2 linked regions of the Robertmurraya sp. FSL R5-0851 genome follow. The protein of the gene in region 2 interacts with the protein of the main gene of each other region in a pairwise test. Links are inferred from orthologs where the notes say so. Each region holds a gene or a part of one and is shown on either strand. Other genes may lie near its edges.

Evidence for each region.
Region 1: the proteins of grpE (region 2) and MKX65_RS25715 interact in binary tests that used the Escherichia coli proteins (3 or more experiments, as listed by UniProt). The link is inferred for Robertmurraya sp. FSL R5-0851 from one-to-one orthologs.

Annotation. Positions count from the first base shown.
Region 1 is NZ_JBBOOE010000002.1:296,841-300,584, reverse strand. The notes cover bases 951-3,744. They hold MKX65_RS25715 (Nramp family divalent metal transporter), read left to right. Parts: upstream 951-1,605; coding sequence 1,606-2,883; downstream 2,884-3,744. Other genes in these bases: MKX65_RS25710 (cytochrome P450), read left to right, coding at 3,183-3,744. Also shown: MKX65_RS25720 (hypothetical protein), read left to right, coding at 266-526. UniProt on the Escherichia coli protein: H(+)-stimulated, divalent metal cation uptake system. Involved in manganese and iron uptake. Can also transport cadmium, cobalt, zinc and to a lesser extent nickel and copper. Involved in response to reactive oxygen.
Region 2 is NZ_JBBOOE010000001.1:3,276,787-3,284,164, forward strand. The notes cover bases 1-2,822. They hold grpE (nucleotide exchange factor GrpE), read right to left. Parts: upstream 1,793-2,822; coding sequence 1,208-1,792; downstream 1-1,207. Other genes in these bases: dnaK (molecular chaperone DnaK), read right to left, coding at 1-1,173; hrcA (heat-inducible transcriptional repressor HrcA), read right to left, coding at 1,879-2,822. Outside these bases: more of hrcA, read right to left, coding at 2,823-2,910; radical SAM family heme chaperone HemW, read right to left, coding at 2,996-4,135; lepA (translation elongation factor 4), read right to left, coding at 4,234-6,069; MKX65_RS16950 (DUF3679 domain-containing protein), read right to left, coding at 6,206-6,535; spoIIP (stage II sporulation protein P), read right to left, coding at 6,556-7,378. UniProt on the Escherichia coli protein: Participates actively in the response to hyperosmotic and heat shock by preventing the aggregation of stress-denatured proteins, in association with DnaK and GrpE. It is the nucleotide exchange factor for DnaK and may function as a thermosensor.

The sequences.
Region 1 (3,744 bases), on a different replicon or contig from region 2:
TTGATGATCTCATGTTCATGGCAATGGATCAGCAGGACGCAAATATGTTCTTTCATCTCGTTAACGATCTATACAACCAATCGTCAATCATACTTACTTCGAACAAGGCACCAAAGGAATGGGGAGAATTATTGGGTGATCAAGCTATCACCACAGCCATTTTAGACAGAATCCTACATCGTGTGGAAATCATTCATTTAAATGATGATAGCTATCGAATGAAACATCGTTCTACCATATTTTGGGAAAACAGTGTTTCAAAATAATGAGCAAAAACTGTTACATTCTACTTGACGGTCACACCCCTCCAAGTATTATAGAAAAAGAGCATTTAGAATTAATCGATTTTTTAAAATACCAAGCAATAAGAAAGAAATATATAATTGAAAACATTAAATTAAGCGGGGAAAATATTAATTTGGAAGAAATCTTTACCGAATTAAAACAATTAGACAATAAGGGATTTAATATTATAATTTTATTTAAATCAATGATTTTAAATTTGTTTAATAGCTTAGAGAGGTGACATTCTAAAAAATGACCTTAAGTCCTAATCTACAAAATTTTTATGGTAAAGAAAATGATAGGTTACTTAAATCCTGTAATTCTGTTTAGTTATTTTGGTTATTTCGATTGTCTTTTCTCATCTTTGTAAGCCCCTTTTTCTAAAGAATTAGGCTGTAAATACCATTGATTCTAAGGCTGCTTCACCATCTTCGAACCATGACCAGATAAGAAAAATTGAACTGCATACTGCTTTTTCTATAGGAGCCAATCCATTGTGTTCATGTTATTAAATGTATTTTACTTATCTTTAAAGAAGAACCATTTTGGGTCTTCTCAAAAGCATCAAGATAACATCTTTCCACCCAGTATGCAATTACTTCGGTACTAGTTTTGAAAATAAATTTACATTCCATAAATGCCACTGCTTCTAAACAAAGTTATTTAGCATGCGCAAATATCGCATAGAATGAAATAGTATTAATTTTATTGGGAAGATATTGATTAACTATTAGGTGTTTTAAATAATCCTAGAGTTTATATGAAACTTTAAAAACTTTTTGAAATGTATTTTTTATCCAAGAATGGATAAATCTATTTTTCATCTTTAACTGTATCTAGATTCTCCGTATGATATACAATAATAAAGCCCCAACTCATATATGAGAGGGGCTTGAGTTATTTCTGTTCTTTGAAATCTTTTCTTCCACCTCTTTTTAATCATTTCGTTTTTCACCTCTATTTTTGTATTCCCTTATTTTAATAGTATTAGTGTTTTTATTATTTAATAAAACATAAGCGAGTGTTACATAAATTTCCAGTGGTCAAAGAAGTCTTTTTTTTGATAACTGAGTAAGGAATAGGTTAATAACACCAATACTTTCTGCAAAATCAGCAACGAAAGCATAACTCTTTTGTTTCTATTTAATAAGTTAGTTCAACATAATCTTCAATAAAAGTCCTGAATTTTCAATATCTTTTTACATTTAAAGTTTAATAATAGTTGCACATAATGGAGTAGGAGCATATAATTTGGTCGAAGGAAACATTTTTATGTTGGACAAAAAAGATAGTAGTTACGCAAAAGAGAGGTGCATCAAGGTGAAATCTAATACAGTGAAACAGCAGGTATTGGCAAAGACAGCTCAAGATGCTTTAAGTGGCAGGACTCATGGATTCAGAAGGTTATTACCGTTTCTAGGACCTGCATTTATAGCAGCAGTAGCCTATATTGACCCAGGTAATTTTGCAACAAATATTGCTTCGGGATCCCAATATGGATACATGTTGCTTTGGGTCGTGTTATTCTCAAACCTAATGGCCGTGTTGATTCAATCCATGTCTGCGAAACTCGGTATTGCAACAGGTAAGAACTTACCCGAAGTAGCTAGAGAACAATTTCCGAAGCCCGTGTCCTTTGGACTCTGGATACAAGGCGAGCTAGTCGTAATGGCAACGGATCTTGCAGAATTTATAGGTGCTGCGCTTGGATTATATTTGCTGTTTGGAATTCCTCTCCTTCCATCAGCGATAATAGCGGCAATTGGTTCTTTTGCAATCCTTGAACTACAAAGAAGAGGTGTAAGATCTTTAGAGGCGGGTATTGCGGGGCTTGTTTTTATTGTTGTTATTGCTTTTGGAATTCAGGTATTTTATGCAAAGCCAGAAATCGGCCCTTTTTTGACTGGATTATTTATTCCAAAATTTGAAGACGTAAACAGCGTCCTACTTGCTGCTGGAATTCTCGGAGCAACAGTTATGCCACATGCTATTTATTTACACTCGGCACTTACGCAACGACGGGTTATTGGTAGAAATGAAGAGGAGCGTAAAATGATTTTCCGTTTCGAGTTTATTGATATTATAATTGCAATGGTAATTGCAGGGGCTATCAATGCAAGCATGTTAATAATAGCTGCATCTATGTTCTTTGAAAATGGATTAATTGTTCAGGATTTAGAAGTAGCTTTTGAACAGCTGGGGATCTTAATTGGTCCTTTTGCAGCTATTTTGTTCGGTATCGGTTTGCTTACAGCAGGTTTATCAAGTTCCACGGTTGGTACCATGTCTGGTGATGTTATTATGCAAGGGTTTATAAGGAGAAGAATTCCATTATACTTAAGACGCCTAATAACCGTTACACTCCCACTTATCATCATTGCAATGGGAATTAATCCAACAAAAGCGCTTGTAATGAGTCAGGTTATTCTATCATTTGGAATTGCATTTGCGTTGGTTCCATTAGTTCTATTTACAAGCAATCATAAACTAATGGGTGGTTTAGTTAATAAAAAGATTACGACAATTACAGCATGGGTCTTGTCTTTTGTTATCATTGCACTAAATATATTTCTCCTTTACCAATCTTTCTTTCGATAATAAAGAATAAACAGACAGCACCCCATAAAGTTAATGTTCCCCCAATATTGGGCAAACATTGACTTTATGGGGTGTCTTTATATGCAAAAATATGCTCGAATATGAATTTTAAAATTAACAACGGACATTAGCCATTTAACTTATCCATAAAGATTATACCTACCTGACCAATAGCAAACTGATATTCTCGTTAGAAGAAAATTACTGCTAACCAAATGATACATACAGGACGAACACCGAGTAAAAAATAAAAAGTTACAAAAAATAAACTCATCCTGATGAAAAAGGAGTTGAGTAAAATGTCAGATACGAATCAAATGCCTCGAGAAGAAGGAATAGATCATAGCTTAAGTCTTATTAGAGAAGGTTACTTGTACATTTCAAACAGGTGTCAAAGTTTCAATTCTAATATTTTTGAGACCAGATTGCTTGGGAAAAAAGCAATCTGTATGGTAGGAAAAGATGCTGCGCAAGTTTTTTATGACAATGAAAAATTCATGAGGGAAGATGCTGCACCCAACCGTGTAGTGCTAACGTTGTTTGGAAAGAATGGTGTTCAGGCTTTAGATGGAAAGTCCCATCAACATCGCAAGGAAATGTTTATGTCTATCATGTCTCCTGAAGGACTTAATAAACTCAAAGATATAACAAAGCACCAGTGGGAGAAAACACTAGATAAATGGGAACAGATGGATAAGGTTATTCTTTACGAAGAAGCGAAGGGAATTATGTACAGAGTCGCCTGCCAATGGGCTGGTGTCCCGATTCAAGAAGACGAAGTAAACAGATGGACAAGAGACTTGGGGGCGATGTTTGAGTCGGCAGCTGAAGTTGGTCCAGCTCACTGGCTAGGGAGAAATG
Region 2 (7,378 bases):
TGAAGTTGGAATCGTCGTATTGCGATCAATTAACTTCGTAAATACGCCACCCATTGTTTCAATACCAAGTGATAATGGTGTTACGTCAAGAAGAACAACATCTTTTACGTCACCAGAGATTACTCCACCTTGAATAGCCGCACCCATTGCAACTACTTCATCTGGATTCACGCCTTTATGTGGCTCTTTTCCTGTTTCACGCTTAATCGCTTCTTGTACCGCAGGAATACGAGTGGATCCACCAACTAGAATAACTTTATCAAGTTCTGCAGGTGTTAAACCAGCATCTCTTAAAGCTTGACGAGTCGGGCCCATTGTTCTTTCTACAAGGTTTGCAGATAACTCTTCAAATTTCGCTCTAGATAATGTCACTTCCAAGTGAAGTGGACCAGCTTCGCCAGCTGTAATAAACGGAAGAGAAATTTGCGTTGTCGTCACACCAGAAAGGTCCTTTTTCGCCTTTTCAGCCGCATCCTTTAAGCGTTGAAGGGCCATTTTATCTTTAGAAAGATCAATGCCATTTTCCTTTTTGAATTGTTCAACAAGATAATCGATAATCACTTGGTCAAAGTCATCTCCACCAAGACGATTATCACCTGCTGTTGACTTAACTTCAAAAACACCATCGCCTAATTCCAAAATAGACACGTCAAATGTTCCGCCCCCAAGGTCGTAAACAAGAATCGTTTGATCGTCGTCCATTTTGTCTAAACCATAAGCAAGTGCCGCCGCAGTTGGCTCGTTGATAATACGCTCTACTTCTAGACCTGCAATTTTCCCAGCATCTTTTGTCGCTTGACGCTCAGCATCATTAAAATAAGCTGGAACGGTAATTACAGCCTTTGTAACAGGCTCTCCAAGATAGTCTTCTGCGTACGCTTTAAGATGTTGAAGAATAATTGCAGACACTTCTTGTGGTGTATAATCCTTTCCTTCAATCGCTTCTTTATGGCTAGTACCCATATGACGCTTGATGGACATGATTGTATTTGGATTTGTAATTGCTTGACGCTTCGCTACTTCCCCAACTTGACGCTCACCATTTTTAAAAGCAACAACAGATGGTGTTGTGCGGTTTCCTTCTGCATTCGGAATGACCTTTGGCTCTCCACCTTCAAGTACAGACACACATGAGTTTGTTGTCCCTAAGTCAATACCAATGATTTTACTCATAAAAATAACCTCCCAAAATTCTATTATGTAGGGATTACTGATTCACCTTAACCATGGATGGTCGGATGACTTTATCCTTTAACTTGTACCCCTTTTGAAATTCCTCTACAACCACATTTGATTCAAAGTTAGAATCCTCTACTTGCATAACCGCTTGATGCATATGCGGGTCAAATGGATGACCTACAGCTTCAATCGCCTCAAGGCCTTCCCCTTTTAATGCTTCAGTCAGACTGCGATAAACCATATCCATCCCCTGTAGCAACGATTTGGTTTGTTCATTTTCAGGTTCAACCTGAAGTGCTCTTTCAAAATTATCTAGAGCTGGTAATAAATTCGTAATCAAACTTTGAGCTCTATATTTTTGCGCCGCTTCAAGGTCAATTCTGGCCCGACGACGAGAGTTATCAAAATCAGCTTGCAAGCGTAAGTAACGATTTTCAGCGTCTTGAAGTTTTATTTCCAACTCTTGAATACGAGAGTCCTCAGGATTAGTTTCAACATTTTCCTCAGTTACCGCTTCAGCTTCAGCAAAAACTTCTTCAATGCCTTCTGAGCTTGCTTCTGTTTCAGTAGAAGATTGTAATTCTTCATTTAATGTACTTTTCTCTTTTGTCAAATTACTCACCTCCCTTAAAATGGTCCTTCCTTATATATAAGTAGTGGGCGATATTAAGGTAACAACCCTTAACATCATCACCACCGTTATTTATTTTGATACAGTTTTGTTAATACAGAAGTTAAATCTTGACTAATCATTTGTAATAAGCTGATCACTCGAGAGTATTCCATTCTAGTAGGTCCTAAAATAGCAATTGTCCCAAGCTGTTCCTCACCTACAGAATACGTAGCTGTAATTAAACTACAATTTTCCATTGCTGAATTGTTGTTTTCTTTCCCAATTTTCACGTGAATTCCAGTCGGATTTTTCCGAATCAAATCATACATACTTTTTTCATGTTCAATCATGTTTAAAAGGCTTTTTACCTTTTCGATATCATGAAATTCCGGTTGACTAAGAATGTTGGTTCTTCCTCCAAAAAACACCTTTTCATTGGATGGAATTTTTAACGTATCAGCGAATGCATGAAGCATTGAATCATAATTACGGATATGCTGTCTGAGTAAAGTAGCAACCTCTTTGTAGATCTTCTCATTTAAATCTTCAAGCGGCACACCTGTTAAACGCTCATTAAGGATGTTGACCATTTTCTCAATATCGCTTGCATCTAATCCCACAGGAAGATGAAACATTCGATTGTCTACATGTCCTTTATCAGTCACAATGATTGCAATAGCTGTTTCCTTATTAAGTGGAACAATTTGAATCTTTTTTAGCTTATTCTCTCTGACAGCTGGCCCAAGAACTATAGAAGTATAATTGGTCAGCTCAGATAATATTTTTGCAGATTTTTGTACGATTTTTTCAAGTTCATAAAGCCTTTCAGCAAAAATTGATTTAACCGATTGCATATCATGCTGATCAAGCTTCTTTGGGGCAAGAAGATGATCTACATAAAAACGATAGCCTTTCTCGGACGGAATTCTTCCTGAAGAAGTATGAGTCTTCTCAAGAAAGCCTAACTCCTCTAAATCAGCCATATCATTACGGATCGTTGCAGAACTGAAACTAATATCCTCTTTTTTCGACAAACTTCTAGATCCTATAGGCTGAGCAGAACGAATGAAATCATCAACAATCACCTGAAAAATTAATAACTGACGATCTGTTAACATGTTTCATCACCTCTGTTAGCACTCTCTTCTAACGAGTGCTAAATCTAATAATAAATTATCAAATGTTGGGGCTATATGTCAACATTTAGATCACGCCGATAAATGATTGAAACACTTCATTTCCTAAAAACCGCCCTTTTTTTGTTAAGGCAATTTTGTCATCCTGTAATATAATTAGATCACGACTTTGTAAGGAATCTATCTCCTCCTTAAATAAGGATAGCGGATCTACGCCAAATTTTTGAATGAAATGGTCAACGCTAATTCCCTCAATCTTCCTTAAACCGAGAAACATTTCTTCCTCCCACTTTTCATTGTTCTCCACTTTGTGAATATTATGAGAGGGTAGGGTGCCATTCCAGATGGGATCCATATATTTTTTTAAAGGACCATGGTTTGCAATCCTCTCTCCAGCCACATAACTATGAGAACCAGCACCAAACCCATAGTATTCCTCGTTATTCCAATATGTTAGATTATGTTTGCTTTCATACCCTGGAATTGCGAAGTTGGAAATTTCGTATTGCTGAAATCCCGCCAGCTGCATTTGCTCCATCAGTAACGAATACATTTCTGCTTCAGCATCTTCTCCTGGAACAGGTAGCTTCCCTTTTCTCATTTGGTTATAGAACACCGTTTTGGGTTCAATAATGAGGGAGTAGCCAGAGTAGTGTTGAATATCAAGGGAGAGTGCGGTTTGTAATGTTTCTTTAAAACCCTCAAGCGTTTGATTCGGTAAGCTATAGATTAAATCTACACTAATATTTTCGAAACCGACTTTCTTTGCCTTTTCAATTGAGGTTAACACATCCTTGGCTCTATGTGTTCTCCCGATTGCCTTTAGCAACTGATTATCAAAGGTTTGCACACCAAAGCTTAATCGATTGACTCCACCCCCAAAAAGCACACGGAACTTTTCATCGGACAAGTCCCCAGGATTGGCTTCAAATGTAAACTCCGCATCCTGCTCTAATGGAAGATATTTCTTAATAGAAAACAATAATCGTTGTAATTGTTTTTCACTTAATGAAGTTGGAGTCCCACCTCCTACAAATATGGAATGTAGCGGTTCTGCAGGGTGCTTTTCTAGTGTTAATCGAATTTCCTCTTCAAGCGCGTCTAGGTATTCATCGACAGGCTGACCTTTTAAGAAAACCTTATTAAAATCACAATAGTGACAAATATGCTCACAGAACGGAATATGAATATATGCTGCTTTTACCATTTTCACACAACCTTAAAATATAACTTTTTTGCAATCAAAAAAGGTTAGATCACTTGATTTATCAAGCTTATCTAACCTTTCTTTTAAAATCAAATCATCTACTTCTTTGAGTTTGAGTCATCCATTTTCAAGACCGCCATGAATGCTTCTTGAGGTACCTCTACGGAACCTACCTGCTTCATTCGCTTTTTACCTTCTTTTTGCTTTTCAAGTAGCTTTCGCTTACGCGAGATATCTCCACCATAACATTTTGCTAATACGTTTTTACGCATTGCTTTAATGGTAGAACGCGCCACAATTTTTTGCCCAACCGCTGCTTGAATAGGAACCTCGAACTGTTGTCTTGGTATTAATTCCTTGAGCTTTTCAACTATGACCTTTCCACGTTCGTACGCGAAGTCTTTATGAACAATAAAGCTTAATGCATCAACCTTTTCAGCATTAAGAAGAATATCCATCTTAACAAGTTTTGATTCTTTGTAGCCAATTAACTCGTAATCAAATGACGCATAGCCTTTTGTACTTGACTTTAATTGATCAAAGAAATCATATACAATTTCCGATAGCGGAATCTCATATACAATGTTTACACGAGTCTCATCCATATATTGCATATCAATAAAGATTCCTCGTTTTTCCTGACAAAGTTCCATAATCGCACCAACATAGTCATTAGGAGCCATCATTGTAGCTTTTACGTATGGCTCTTCAACGCGTGCAATTTTTTGTGGATCTGGCATGTTTGAAGGATTATCAACTTTAATTTCCGTACCATCCGTCATAATCACATGATAAATAACGCTTGGTGCAGTTGTAATCAAGTCAATTTTGAACTCTCTTTCAATACGCTCTTGAATAATTTCCATATGGAGTAATCCTAGGAATCCACAACGGAAACCAAAACCGAGCGCCTGAGAAGTTTCTGGCTCAAATTGAAGTGCTGAATCATTTAGTTCTAACTTTTCTAATGCTTCTCGTAAATCATTGAACTTTGCACTATCAATTGGATATAAACCACAATATACCATTGGGTTTAAACGGCGGTAACCTGGAAGAGCTTCTGTCGCTCCATTTTTCACACTAGTAATCGTATCCCCCACTCGTGTATCCCCAACGTTTTTAATAGCTGCAGTTAAGAATCCAACATCACCAACAGTTAGTTCTGCACACGGAGTCGACTTTGGTGTAAATACTCCCACTTCTGTTACTTCGAATTCTTTTCCTGTTGCCATCATGCGGATTTTGTCGCCTACTTTTACCGTTCCATCAACAACACGAATATAAGCTACTACTCCACGGTAAGCATCATAGAGAGAGTCAAAAATGAGCGCTTTTAACGGTGCATCTGGATCGCCAGTTGGCGCTGGCACTTTTTCTACTACTTGCTCTAGTATGTCTTCGATTCCAATTCCGGCTTTCGCACTTGCTAAAACCGCCTCAGATGCATCTAGTCCAATTACTTCTTCAATCTCATTACGTACTCGTTCTGGATCTGCACTTGGTAAGTCAATTTTGTTGATTACAGGCACAATTTCAAGGTCATTATCAAGCGCTAAGTAAACATTTGCTAATGTTTGAGCTTCAATTCCCTGTGCCGCATCCACCACAAGAACAGCTCCTTCACAAGCTGCTAAGCTCCGTGATACTTCATAAGTGAAGTCGACGTGCCCAGGTGTATCGATTAAATGGAAAGTGTAAATCTCTCCATCCTTTGCTTGATATTTTAATTGCACAGAGTTTAATTTAATGGTGATTCCACGTTCTCTTTCAAGGTCCATTGAATCTAGTAGCTGGTCCTTCATTTCTCTAGCTGTTAACGCATTCGTTTTTTCAAGGATACGGTCAGCTAATGTGGATTTTCCATGGTCAATATGTGCAATAATAGAAAAATTCCTGATTTTTTCTTGTCTATTTAGTCTGTCTTGTCTGTTCATTCGGTTCACTCCTACTATACTTCGCACGTATACACTATTTTTGATTATAGCAGTAGGTAAAATAAGATTCAATAGAGAAAAGCGGAGGGAGCTAGCCATATAAAGAAAAAACAGCAATCCTGAGATTGCCGCATTTCTAGCTATTTCTAATCAGATCAATCGTAATATCTACTATACCCGTTACAATGTCTGCTAGTGTTTTGCCCAAGTCTGAGAAGAAGTTATAGGCTTCCATTTCTTCTAGCTGTTCTCTTTTTTTATTAATATCGTGACTATCTACATTATTTCCTAAAACCGATACTTGGACATTTTCTTCTTGTTCGTTAATAGTGAATGCACCTTTAAAATTAGGATCATCAAATCCCTTCATGTTTACGATCCCATTGTTTGCAATTTGCATTCCAAATAATACGGATAGAAACATGAGAGACATTAGCAATATGCTTTTAAACATAAACATTTTCATAACTATCACCTAAATTTACATTATTGCTCCTCAGAAGGAACGGTTACTGGGTAATTTACCTTTTCTGCTTCCCAGAAAATCTCGCTAAATACATCTGCAAATGCATCTGCTGAAAGATTAAGCTCGTCAAAGTTGTTATCCACTCCACCAAATTCTATTAATAGAGCATTTCCAGAAAGGTCCTGATTGAAACGGCCATTTGTACTAGCTCCGCTTTTTTGGATAATTCCTCTGCTTATACCAGGATATTTTTCCTCGAGCTTATAATGAATTTCTGTTGCGAGCTTAAGGTTCTTCTCATAATTTGGGTGTTCAGCTCCAACAACAAAAGCTAGCTTTGCATAGGACTTACCATTAATTACTTTTGTCGTATCTTCTTTTCTTTTAGAATCACGGTGAATATCTATTAAATACGAAAGATTTGAGTTACTAGCCATTGCCTCTTGAACCATCTGTCTTGATGCATCGTATGAGCGACCATATGTCCAGCCATTTGCATGCAATCGATCCGTGACATCTGTTTTATCTAAAATCGTACCAACCCCATAACCTTCTAGTTTTTCTTGAAGTCGATCGCCAATTTTTGTCACATTGATTTCAGAGTGTTGTGCACTATTGGCATTGGTTACCCCTTCTAAATATGGGAGATATGATTCTCTTGTATGAGAGAAATAAATGTACGCCACCTTTTTATCCCCTGTCGTTAAAGAAGGTGGAGCGCTTGGTTTCGATTCATCCTCTTTTATGTCATCCACATTTTGCAAGCTTGCCTCATTTTCTTTCTTTAACGCTTCTTCTGCTGGTGCAGATTCAATTGGCATATTTGTATAGTTGGTTCCTTCC